Regions from separate parts of the Rugosimonospora acidiphila genome, predicted to be linked through region 1. Evidence: riboswitches for the same ligand, from Rfam matches in the RefSeq annotation. Region 1 holds a riboswitch; the other holds the start of a gene.

What was found. Region 1 has a riboswitch for cyclic di-AMP ahead of ABEA87_RS00130 (C40 family peptidase). Riboswitches for the same ligand answer to the same signal wherever they lie in the genome.
Region 2: it holds a riboswitch for cyclic di-AMP, as region 1 does, so the genes downstream of both, ABEA87_RS39335 (C39 family peptidase) here and ABEA87_RS00130 (C40 family peptidase) in region 1, are expected to answer to the same signal.

The regions. Positions count from the first base shown of each region.
Region 1 is NZ_BAABJQ010000001.1:24,237-28,509, reverse strand. Features, by position in the region: gene ABEA87_RS00145 (ParA family protein) at 1-858, shown strand, start outside; tRNA gene ABEA87_RS00140 (tRNA-Gly) at 959-1,032, opposite strand; gene ABEA87_RS00135 (pyridoxamine 5'-phosphate oxidase family protein) at 1,046-1,552, opposite strand; gene ABEA87_RS00130 (C40 family peptidase) at 1,837-2,865, opposite strand; cyclic di-AMP (ydaO/yuaA leader) riboswitch at 2,894-3,027, opposite strand; gene ABEA87_RS00125 (C40 family peptidase) at 3,261-4,259, opposite strand.
Region 2 is NZ_BAABJQ010000044.1:50,677-57,382, reverse strand. Features, by position in the region: partial or broken gene ABEA87_RS39340 (sialidase family protein) at 1-486, opposite strand, end outside; cyclic di-AMP (ydaO/yuaA leader) riboswitch at 1,054-1,196, shown strand; gene ABEA87_RS39335 (C39 family peptidase) at 1,543-2,394, shown strand; gene ABEA87_RS42870 (YciI family protein) at 2,616-2,735, shown strand; cyclic di-AMP (ydaO/yuaA leader) riboswitch at 2,870-3,003, shown strand; gene ABEA87_RS39330 (C40 family peptidase) at 3,011-4,006, shown strand; gene ABEA87_RS39325 (ABC transporter permease) at 4,093-4,884, opposite strand; gene ABEA87_RS39320 (ATP-binding cassette domain-containing protein) at 4,881-5,897, opposite strand; gene ABEA87_RS39315 (DUF4097 family beta strand repeat-containing protein) at 5,916-6,706, opposite strand, start outside.

The sequences.
Region 1 (4,273 bases):
AACGACGGAAGCGGCAAACTGCTGGAGCGGCAGGGAACGATGCCGCGAGCAACCGTCGGCGGCTACTTCCAGACCCGGCTGCCCTCTCCGTACTCTCCGCCCGCCTCCCTGTCGGCCGCGGACTTCATCACGAAGCCCCACGACTACAACCCCGCCGTACCGGCCAACGTCGATCTGATCTGCGGCGACCCGCTGTTGGAACTCCAGGCCAACGCCATCTCTACCCTGGCTAATAACCAGATCCCGGGTACGAACGCCTGGGTAGCGGTGGTCGATTGGTTGTCCGACCTTATCCAGCCGCTGCACGAGCAGTACGACACCATGTTCATCGACTGCAACCCGAGCTTTTCGATCTACACCCAAATCGCCCTCTCGGCTGTCGATCGCCTTGTACTGCCAGTCATGGCGGACGACTCGTCCCGCCGCGCGATCCAGAACGCTTTCTCGTTGGTGTACGGGCTCAAGCTGCCGTCGGACATCTACGCCACCTACGCGTTCGCCACACGCCTAACCGAGGCCGGCCGGGATCTGCCGAAGGTACACATGATCGCGAAGAACCGCCTCACGCAGTACATGGGTCCGGCATCCGCGTATGCTGCCGTACTTCGCTCCATCACCGTGGACGTTGGCAAGTTGCTGGCGAGCAACCCCGAGATTTTCAACTTCAACGATGTCGACAGCGGCCTGGTGGACATCCGGGACTTCCAGACAACCGGGGTCGTGGCGTTCGCACGAGGTTGCCCGCTGTACGAGCTACAGGCCGGCAAGCTCGACGTCATGGGCCACCGCGTGACGGTGCACGAGGAGTACCGCCTCAACTGCGTCGAGGCTATGGAGGACCTCGTGGCCAAGCTCTGATCTGCGCCCAATGGCACGCTAATGGCACGTAGCATGACCAAAGGATCAAGAATATCGAAGACCCTGGCTGGGGCTCACGTCCTGACCAGGGCCTTCGGTTTGGAGCGGGTGAAGGGAATCGAACCCTCACTGTCAGCTTGGGAAGCTGATGTTCTGCCATTGAACTACACCCGCGAGCGGATCTACTCTACCTGATCGCCGGCCCCGCGTGCAGAGCCGGGTCGCCCATCGTGTGTCCGGACCGCTCGTCCCGCCAGATCTCCGTCCGCCGGGCCGATGGACCGCCGCCCTCCGGCCGCCGGGCCACCATCGCCACGTCCACCGAGAATTCGTAGAGCCGCCAGTCGATCCGGCGCTCCGCCCGGTACGCCTCGGCCAGCCGCTCCACCCTGGCCCGGTCCGTGACCGGCCGGGCGCGGCCCGACAGGTACGCCTCGTCGTCGTTGTCCTCCGGCGGGAACGCGTGCAGCGCGTAGCGCCCGTCACGGTCGAGGTCGCGCCTCTTCGGCGAGTCGATGACGAAGCAGTACAGCCCGTCATCCATGATGACCGGCGCCACGGGGTGTATCCGCGGGCCACCGTCCGGCCGCACCGTCGCCAGGTACCCCAGGCCGGACCCGTACTGGTGGACGAGCTCACGGATCGCCGCCGCGAGGTCGGGCTCGGCTGCCGCGAATTCCGACCAGGTTGCCATCTCCACATTCTATCGAACATATGTTCGGATAGGAACCGAAAGCGCGGCGCCCCGCTCCGGCAGGCTCGGCGGGGGGAAGAGGTACGCCGGGGGAAGGCACTGCGCGGGCGGGGCGCCGCAGGTGAGCGATCAGAGCGTGGGCGACGGGCTATCAGAGCGCGAGCGATGAGGGGATCCGAGGCCGCTCCGGACACTGACCGGGGAGGAGGAGGTCCGGCCAGGCCTCGGGCATTCAGGAGCGGTGATGCCGCGGGCTAGTCAGCCACCCGCGGCGCCGTCGTCCGTCAGGTGGTAGGTCGGCCGTAGCCGTTGACGACAGAAGTGTTGATCTTCTGCATCTGCACCGGTTTGCCGAAGGTCGGCGCGCTGACCACCCAGCCATTGCCCACGTAGATGACGACGTGGTGCACGTCCGAGTAGTAGAAGACCAGGTCGCCCGGCTTGAGGTTGGCCTTGCTGACCGGTGTCGTGGTCTGCTTCTGCTGGTACGCGTTGTGCGGGATGGTCACGCCCACCGAGCGCCAGGACGCCAGGGTCAGCCCGGAGCAGTCGTAGGAGTCGGGGCCGTCGGCGTCCCAGACGTACGACTTGCCGATCTGGTCGCAGGCGAACTGGGCCGCCTTGCTGCCGGCGTCGCCGGTGTACACCTGTGGGCAGGCGACCGGGCGGTACTCGCCGGTGCCGGCGCCGCTGCCGTATGCGGCCAGCCGCATCTGCTGCAACTGGTTGAGCTGGCTCTGCAGTTGCGTGCGCTGCGTGGTCAGCTGCTGCTGCTGCCTGGAGAGCTGCGCGACCATCGCGTCGATGGGCGCTTCCTGCTTCTGGTACTGCTGGCGCAGCTTCACGACGTCGGAGATGCTCTGGGTCTGCGAGCGGGACACCGCGTCGAGCATGCCGAGCTGGTCGACCAGAGTGGTCGGGTCTCCGCTCTCCAAGAGCGCGTTGAGGTTCGAGCTAGGGCCGTACTCGTAGTACTTGGCGGACAACGCGCTGATCCGAGTCATCGCCAGGTCTACCTGCTGTTGCAGCGGCTTGATCTTCTTCTGTAGACCGGCGACCTTGGCCTGGTTGTTGACCAGATTCTGGTGGACACCGTCCCACTGCTCCAGCAGCGGTTCGAGCTGGTTCCACTTCTGGTCGATCTGCGCCTCGAGCTGCCCCGGAGTTTGCGGGGCAGCGGAGGCCGTGGTGGCGCCGACGGCGAGCACGAGGCCGGAGACGGCGGCGACGAGGCCGACGAGACGCGCGGCGCGGACCAGGCGGAAGGTGTGAATCAGACGGGTACGAGGCGGTCGGGCGGCAAACCCTGCCACGGTGGACGACCCTTTCTTCCCTGCGAAGGCATTTGGCCTTCACCGCCTACCGGGTTAGCTGACGGATTCGGGCTGGGAAGCGCCCTACCGCGCGCTGCGCGGATTCACCCCATGGTGCTGGTGGGTCCCCGGTTCGTATTGTCGATTCGGCGGTGCCGTCCGGGGTCTCCCCTCACGGGCGACCGACTTCCGAGCGGCGACTCATAACGGTAGGGACACGACACCGTGCCGCGCAAGCAAACACGAGCATTACTACGCGCCGAATTTACTTTGTCGACGCGCGGTAACGACCATATCCGACGAGTAGAAAACTCGTTAGAACGTTTGCGGAAATCGAAACCGGCGGTGTCCATAGTGGACACCGCCGGTTTCAAACTCCGGAGGAACCGGGAGGATCAGGGTCGGCCGTAGGCGTATGGAGTGCCGATGACCGTCATCTTCGTCTCCATGACGTCCTCGCCCTCCCTCGGCGCGTGCACCACCCAGCCGTTGCCGATGTACAGCGCGACGTGGTGCAGGTCGGAGCCGTAGAACACCAGGTCGCCGATCTGCAGTTGGCTGGAGCTGACCCGCCTCGTGGCCGCGTACTGTTCCGCCGCGTTGTGCGGCAGGGACACGCCGGCGGCCTCCCAGGCGACCATGGTCAGGCCCGAGCAGTCGTAGTAGGTCGGCCCCGCGTCGCCCCAGCCGTACGGGTGACTGATGAGCGAGCAGGCCTTCTTCGCGGCCGTCGCGCCCGAGCCGCTGGTGTAGGTGTACGGGCAGGGGACCGGCTTGAGGTTGCCGCCGGTGGTACCGGCCGAGCCGTACGCCTGGGTACGCAGCTTCTGCAGCTGGCTGATCTGCGCGTTGATCGTGGTCTTCTGGGTGGCCAGGCTCGCGTCCTGCTTCTTCTGCTGGGCGACCAGGCTGTCCAGGGACTTCTTCTGGGCGGTGTACTTGGCGACCTGCTGCTGCACCGCGTCGACGGTCTTCTGCTGGGCCTTGGCCACCTGGTTGAGGCTCATCATCTCGTCGACCAGAGTGGTCGGGTCGCCGCTTTCCAGCAGGGCGTTGAGGTTGGAGCCGGGGCCGTTCATGTACAGCTCAGCGGACATCGCGCCGACCCGGGTCTGTGCCAGCGAGACCTTGGTCTGCAGCGGCGCCAGCTCCTTGTTCAGCGTGCTCTGCTTGCTCAGGTTCTGTTGAAGCTGCTCGTGCACCTTGTCGTACTGCTCGACGAGCGGCTCGAGCTGGTTCCACTTCTGGTCGATCTGCGCTTCGATGTCGGAGATCGATGGGGTGGCGTGTGCCTGCGTGCCGGGTAGCAGTGCCGCGATGAGCGCGAACACCGCGGCTACCACGACAACGGCGACACGCCGCGAGGGCAGGTGGACAGTGAGGTGATTTCTCACGAAGAGTGAACTCC
Region 2 (6,706 bases), on a different contig from region 1:
GCAGGCCGAGGTGCTGGTGCCGCCCGGATTCGCGTTGGTAATCAACAGGATCCGGCCGGTCCGGCTGTCCACCACCGCGGTGGGCTGGTCGTGCGTGTCGCCGTTGCCGGCGTTGATGAGCTGCAGCGGCCCCCACGTCTTGCCACCATCGGTGGAGCGCTTGAGCACCACGTCGATGTCCCCGGAGTCGCCGCAGCTGGTGACCCGGCCCTCGGCGAACGCCAGCAGCGTGCCGTCGTTGGCCTTCACGATCGACGGAATCCGGAAACAGGTGTATCCCGCATCCTGGGCCGGGCTGTAGATGACCTGTGAGGTGAGGCTCGGAGCGGGCGGTGGGGGTGGGGGCTGGTGATGCGCGGCACCGGCCGGTGCGGCACTGGCCGGCGCGGCGGTCGCGATGAGCAACGCGCCGGCCAGGGCGGCCACGGCCGGCAGGAATCCCCGGCGGCGCGACGCCAGGGCGGTAATGCGGGACGGTATGGGCATATGCGGGCCTCTCGCACTGAATGGACATCCTACGTAGGACGTCCTGCCTTTGGTGCACCGTAGCCAGACCATCGATTCCTGGCAAGAGTGCGACCCAAAAGCCCGGCACGACCGGATTTGCCTGCAAAACACACGCCTACCGCCCCGCCCTCTCGGCCGCGAGAAGCGCTCAGATCCTGGTGGCCTTCCCCCTGCCCGGGGGGGAAGCCACCAAGAATTCGACTCTCTCCCGGCCCCGGAGCCCCGGCCCGGCGGTGATATAAATCGCGGCGGCCCAGCCCGGGACCTACCCGGCGCGCCCGCACGGGCACGTAAAGTCGATCATCGAACGCGGGTTGTCGATGTCCCCCGAACGCACAGGGTTTCCGATTTCGAACGGCCGGTAATCGAACATCGAGTTGAGCCGTTGTCACCGATCGTATTCGGATTCGCAGCCGCCACCCTCCCGCGCGGCGCCGATTCGCGCCCGTCGCGGGGAGAAGCCGAGGTCAGGGGGTTGGCAGCGGCGGGGGCCGACAGTACTGTCAACCCGTCTGGTCCGGCCCCCCGTCGTCACTTGATGACACCGGAACAGACCCGCTGAATCGTGCAGGTCACGAATCGGGGACCCGTGCTCGTGGGGTGAATCCGCGAATACCTCTATTCGCGGTAGGGCGATCTTTCCCGCCCGAATCCGTCAGCTAACCCGGTAAGCGGCACCGGAAGGAGAACGTGCTCGTGCGACTCACGTTGTCGTGGTCCAACCATGCGCTTTTCCCGCTCGACCCAGTGCGCCCCGTTGCGCCGGTCGCAGCGGCCCAGTGACGCCGGAGAGATAGTCACCACCGCCGGCCGGCGGCGCGCGGACGGTCAGCCGGGCACAAGCAGCCCGTAGCGTCACCGAATTCGCGCACGCGATCGCGATTCAGGCGATTCACCACCCGGACGTGGTACCAGCCTGCCTCGCACAAATCCCCGGAATGGTTTTTCCATCCGGCTGTGACACCTTTACCGGTCGGCCTTTCCAGAAATCCATCCGCTTCCATAGAGCGATAGAAATCCCCTGGCGAGGAATTTGTGAACCCCCAAAATCTCGGTAAGCACTTCAAGCATGCCGTGCCCAGTCGCGCGCACCGCATCGCCCTGGTCTGGGCGACGATGCTGGGCGTGGCCCTGCTGATCGCGCTCCCGCTCAGCCTGGGCAAGCGCTCCACTGCCCCCGGCACCGCCCAGGCCATCTCGCTGGCCAACGCCGCCGGCACCATCAACAGCTCGGGCAACGCCGGGGCCGAAATCGCCGCGCCGGCATCGGCCGCGTCGTCGCCGGCCGCCCCGTCGCCCGCCGCCCCGTCACCGACCCACGCGTCGACCGTTCCGGCCGCGCCGAAGGTCGTGAAGGCCCCGGCCAAGCCCGTGGCACCCGCCGCCAAGGACCTCAAGTTCGACTTCGAGTACCAGATCAACGGCTACTACTGCGGCCCCGCCTCGACCCGGATGGCGGCGAGCACGAAGATCGCCGCGCCGAGCCAGGACACCATCGCCATGGCCATGGGCACCACGACCGCCGGCACCAACTCGGCGGCCGACACCACGGCCGAGCTCAACCGCCTCGAGGGCACGAGCTTCTACCACACCACCTTCATCCCCGGCAGCAGCGCGACGTCGGCTGAAATGGACCAACTGCAGGCGAACGTCGTGCACGCGATCAGCAACGGGTACGGCGTCGTCGCGAACATCGTGGGCAGCGCGCAGGACCTGTCCGGCGGGTACCACGAGTACGACGGCGGCCACTACATCGCCGTCATCGGGTACAGCGACAACGGGCGGGACGTGCACATCGCCGACCCGGCCGGTGAGGGCGCCGACACCTACTGGATGACCACCATCGACCTGGCCAACTGGATGGGTACCCGCGGCTACTCCTCCTGACCTGACCGCCGACGGGTAGATCTCTCCTCCCGTCACAAGCGAAACCCGGGCGCCTCGTCCGGGAGCCGTCGCCGGCTCCCGGACGGGGCGCCCCGCTATTCGCCGGGCGACGCCGCCTGCCGATCGAGTATTCCCGGGCACCGCGGCGCCTCGATGAGTTTCATAATCGGGGCACGCCGCTGAGGGACGGCACGTTTGCCGACCCGGTCCGCGATGGTGCTATGGCAATCTTCACTACGCGGGAAGCGGCCGAAGAGTTCACCAAGGACGAGCCGTTCGTGATCAACGGTCTGGTGCGCCGTTGGCACATCAAAGATTGGAACGGAGTATTCGCCGGCTAATGACGCTGAGCACCGGCACGCACGTCAATCGGTAACGGTCTGACTACTACCCTCTTGGGCGGTCCGGCTTGTAATGACCGGGTGCCGGTGGCTATCGTTCGGTCGTCCAAGGTCACCTAACCGTCCGGCCCTGAGGCCGGACACCGCCGAGTCGTCACCACGAGCCGGGAACCCACCTAAGCACTGGGGTGAACCCGCGCAGCCGCGCGGCAGGGCTTCTTCCGCCCGAACCCGTCAGCTAACCCGGTAGGCGGTCGAGGAAGAAGGAGCCGCCCGTGGCGTACGCCCGAGTGCTCAGCCGGCCACGCCGTGTCCTTGTCGCCGTCGCCGCCATGATGTTCCTCGTTGTGGGAACCGGCACGACCGCCCAGGCGGCACCCTCGATCTCGGATATCGAGGGGCAGATCAACGACAACTGGAACAAGCTGGAACCGCTCGTCGAGCAGTACAACGAGCTGCACTCGCAGCTGCAGCAGAACCAGACGAAGTCCGCCAACCTGGCCAAGCAGATCAAGCCGTTGCAGATCCAGGTGGACCTCACCCTGACCCGGGTCAGCGCGCTGTCCGCGCAGCTCTACGAGTACGGGGAGACCTCGCCCCTGGATGCCCTGCTGACCACCGGCACCCCGGCGACGATGGCCGACCAGATGTCAACGCTGGACGCCATCGCGCACCGCCAGTCCGACTCCGTCAAGGACGCCGCCGACCTGGTCGCCAAGTACAACGCGCAGAAGAAGCCGCTGGACGCCCTCATCGCGGCCGAGACCGTGCAGGACAAGCAGCTGTCCAAGGAAAAGACCGACATCCAGAACCAGATGGACAGCCTGCAGGTGCTGCGCCGTCAGGCGTACGGCGAGAGCGGCAAGTCCGGCGGCACCTACGAACCGGTCGCCTGCCCCGCCGAGCTGACCACCGGCCCCGGCGCGATCGCCGCCAAGACCGCCTGTGCGCAGATCGGCAAGCCGTACGTGTGGGCCACCGCGGGCCCCAGCACCTTCGACTGCTCGGGCCTGGCCCTGTACGCGTGGAAGGCGGCCGGCGTCACGCTCGGCCACTTCACCGGGTGGCAGTGGGACGACACGAAGCCGGTCACGCGTTCCCAGTTGCAGCCCGGCGACCTGGTCTTTTACTTCAGCGACCACCACCACATGAGCGTGTACGTGGGCGATGGCTGGGTGGTGCACGCGCCGACCACCGGTGACGTGGTGCGGATGACCCAGCTGAGCAACCCGTACCTGCCGATCGCCGGCTACCGCCGCCCCGGGGCCTGAGGCCAACCCGCGCCCTCACCGCTACCCGTGGCTGCCCCGGAACCGTCAGGTTCCGGGGCAGTGCGGTGGCGGGTTCAGCAGTCGGTTCAGCGGGACGGGTCACGGCCGTAGAGGCGCCGGGACCAGAGGTAGCAGCCGATGGTGATGGCCCCGGACCAGGCGACGGCGAGGACGCCGTTGTTGCCGATGGGGGTGCCGAGCATCAGCCCGCGCAGGGTCTCGATGACCGGGGTGAAGGGCTGGTACTGGGCGAACCACGACGCGCCCCTGGGCAGGGAATCGGTCGGTACGAACCCGCTGCCGAGGAACGGCAGCAGCATGATCGGCATGGGCAGGTTGCTGGCCGCCTCGACGCTCTTGGTGACCAGGCCGCAGGCGACGGCGAACCAGGTGATCGCGAAGGTGACCATCAGCAGGACGCCGGCCACGGCGAGCCATTCGATCGGCGTGGCGTTCGGCCGGAAGCCCACCAGCAGCCCGACCCCGAGGATCGCGGCGAGGCTCAGCATGGACTGGACGAGACTGCCCAGCACGTGTCCGGTCAGCACGGAGGGGCGGAAGATCGCCATGGTACGGAACCGGGCGATGATGCCCTCGGTCATGTCCATCGCGACGGAGACCGCGATTCCCTGAGCGGCGCCGGCCACGGCGATCAGCAGGATCCCCGGTACCACGTAGTTGGCGTACGCGGCCCGGCCCGCCTGCGCGCCGCCGAGGCCGTTACCCAGGGTGCCGCCGAAGATGTAGACGAACAGCAGCAGGAAGAGTACCGGCATGCCGATCATCATCAGCGTCATCGACGGGTAGCGCAGCATCCGTTTGAGGTTGCGCCGCAGCATGGTGGACGAGTCGCGCACGGCGAGGGACATCGTGGTCATCGGGCCGTTCCTTCTGTCGTGGCGGGGCCGGTGAGGGCGAGGAAGACGTCGTCGAGGTCGGGCGTGTGCACGGACAGGGCCGCGACGTCGATCGAGGCGCCGTCCAGCCGGTCGAGGAGCGCCCGCAGCGAGGTGACTCCGCCGTCGCCGGCGACGTCCAGGGTGAGGGCGTCGTCGTCGCGCTGGCCGACGTCGAACGTGCGCGCGGCGGCGTCGAGCTGGAGCGGGTCGGTGAACTGGAGGCGGATGTGGCCGCCGGGAACCAGCCGTTTGAGCTCGGTGGGCGTGCCCTCGGCGATGATGCGACCGCGATCGAGCAGGGCCACCCGGTCGGCCAGTTCGTCGGCCTCCTCGAGGTACTGCGTGGTGAGAAGGACCGTGACGCCGCCGCTGACCAGGTCCCGGATGATCTGCCACATGGTGCGGCGGCTGCGCGGATCGAGGCCGGTGGTCGGCTCGTCGAGGAAGATCAGCCCAGGGTCGCCGATCAGCGTCATCGCCAGGTCGAGACGGCGCCGCATGCCACCGGAGTAGGTGGCCGCCGGCTTGCGGGCGGCGTCGACCAGGTCGAACCGCTCCAGCAGGTCCGCCGTGCGCCGCCGGGTCGTGGCCCGGTCGAGGTGGCGCAGGTCGGCCATCAGCCTGAGGTTTTCCTCGCCGGTGAGCAGGTTGTCCACCGCGGAGAACTGTCCGGTCACGCCGATGCGGTCGCGCACCGCGTCGGGCTCCCGGGCGACGTCGTACCCGGCGACGTTCACTCGGCCGCCGTCGGCCCGGATCAGGGTGGACAGGATCTGCACCATGGTGGTCTTGCCGGCACCGTTCGGCCCGAGCAGCGCGAAGACCGAGCCCTCGGCGACGTGCAGGTCGACGCCGTCGAGGACCAGTTTGTTCCCGTAGGACTTGCGCAGGCCGGTGACGGCGATGGCGTGGCCCGCTCCGGTCAGCGACCCGTCGACCGGCGAGGCGGCGACCGTGGGCGAGGTGGCCGTGGGCGCGGTGTGGTTCGTCATGTCTGCTCCTTCGCTCGGTCAGGCGGCGCGGCGGATGAGGATGTCGCCGTCCAGGGTGCGGGCGCGGACCTGCACGGTCTCCTCGGTCCGCTCCGGCCCGGCGGTCGTGTCGAGTTCGTTGTGCACCTGGCCGTTCGACGACCTGACGTCCAGCCATGCCGCGCTGCCCTGGCGGATGCCGATCTCGACCTCACCGGAGGCGGTCTGCAGGACCGCCTCGCCGTGGGTCAGCTCGTAGAGGCGGACGCTGCCGCTGGCGGTTCGCGCGACGATCCGCTGGCCGGGGCGGTCGACGATGATGTCGCCGTGGGCCGAGTTCACATGAATGTCGCCGGCGGCCTGCCCGATCCAACTGGGCCCGTTGAGGTTCTTCACGTGCGCGGCACCGCCGATCTCGGTGAGCCGCACCTCCCCCGAGCCGGTGACGCGCGCGTCACCGGTGATCCGGTCGGCCGTGATCCGGCCGTTGACGGTGGTCAGCCGCACGTGGTGGGCCTCATGCACGACGATGTCGCCGTCGTAGGTTCGGAACGTGCAATCGCCGAGGCGGCCCTCGCAGATCAGGTCGCCCTGCGCGGTGGTGCCCCGCAGGTGCGAACCGGTCGGCAGCTCGACCGTCACGTCGACGGCCGTGGACTTGCTGGTGAGGTACACCTGCAGCGGCTTGGGGGACTTGACCAGCAGCTTCCCGTCGGCGTAATCGACCCGGGTCGTCGCCGCGGTCTTGACATCAAACTCCTTCGACTCATCGTGCGGGCGCACCGTGACCACGGTGTCGGCGCGATCGCTGGCGATGATCCGGACGTCAC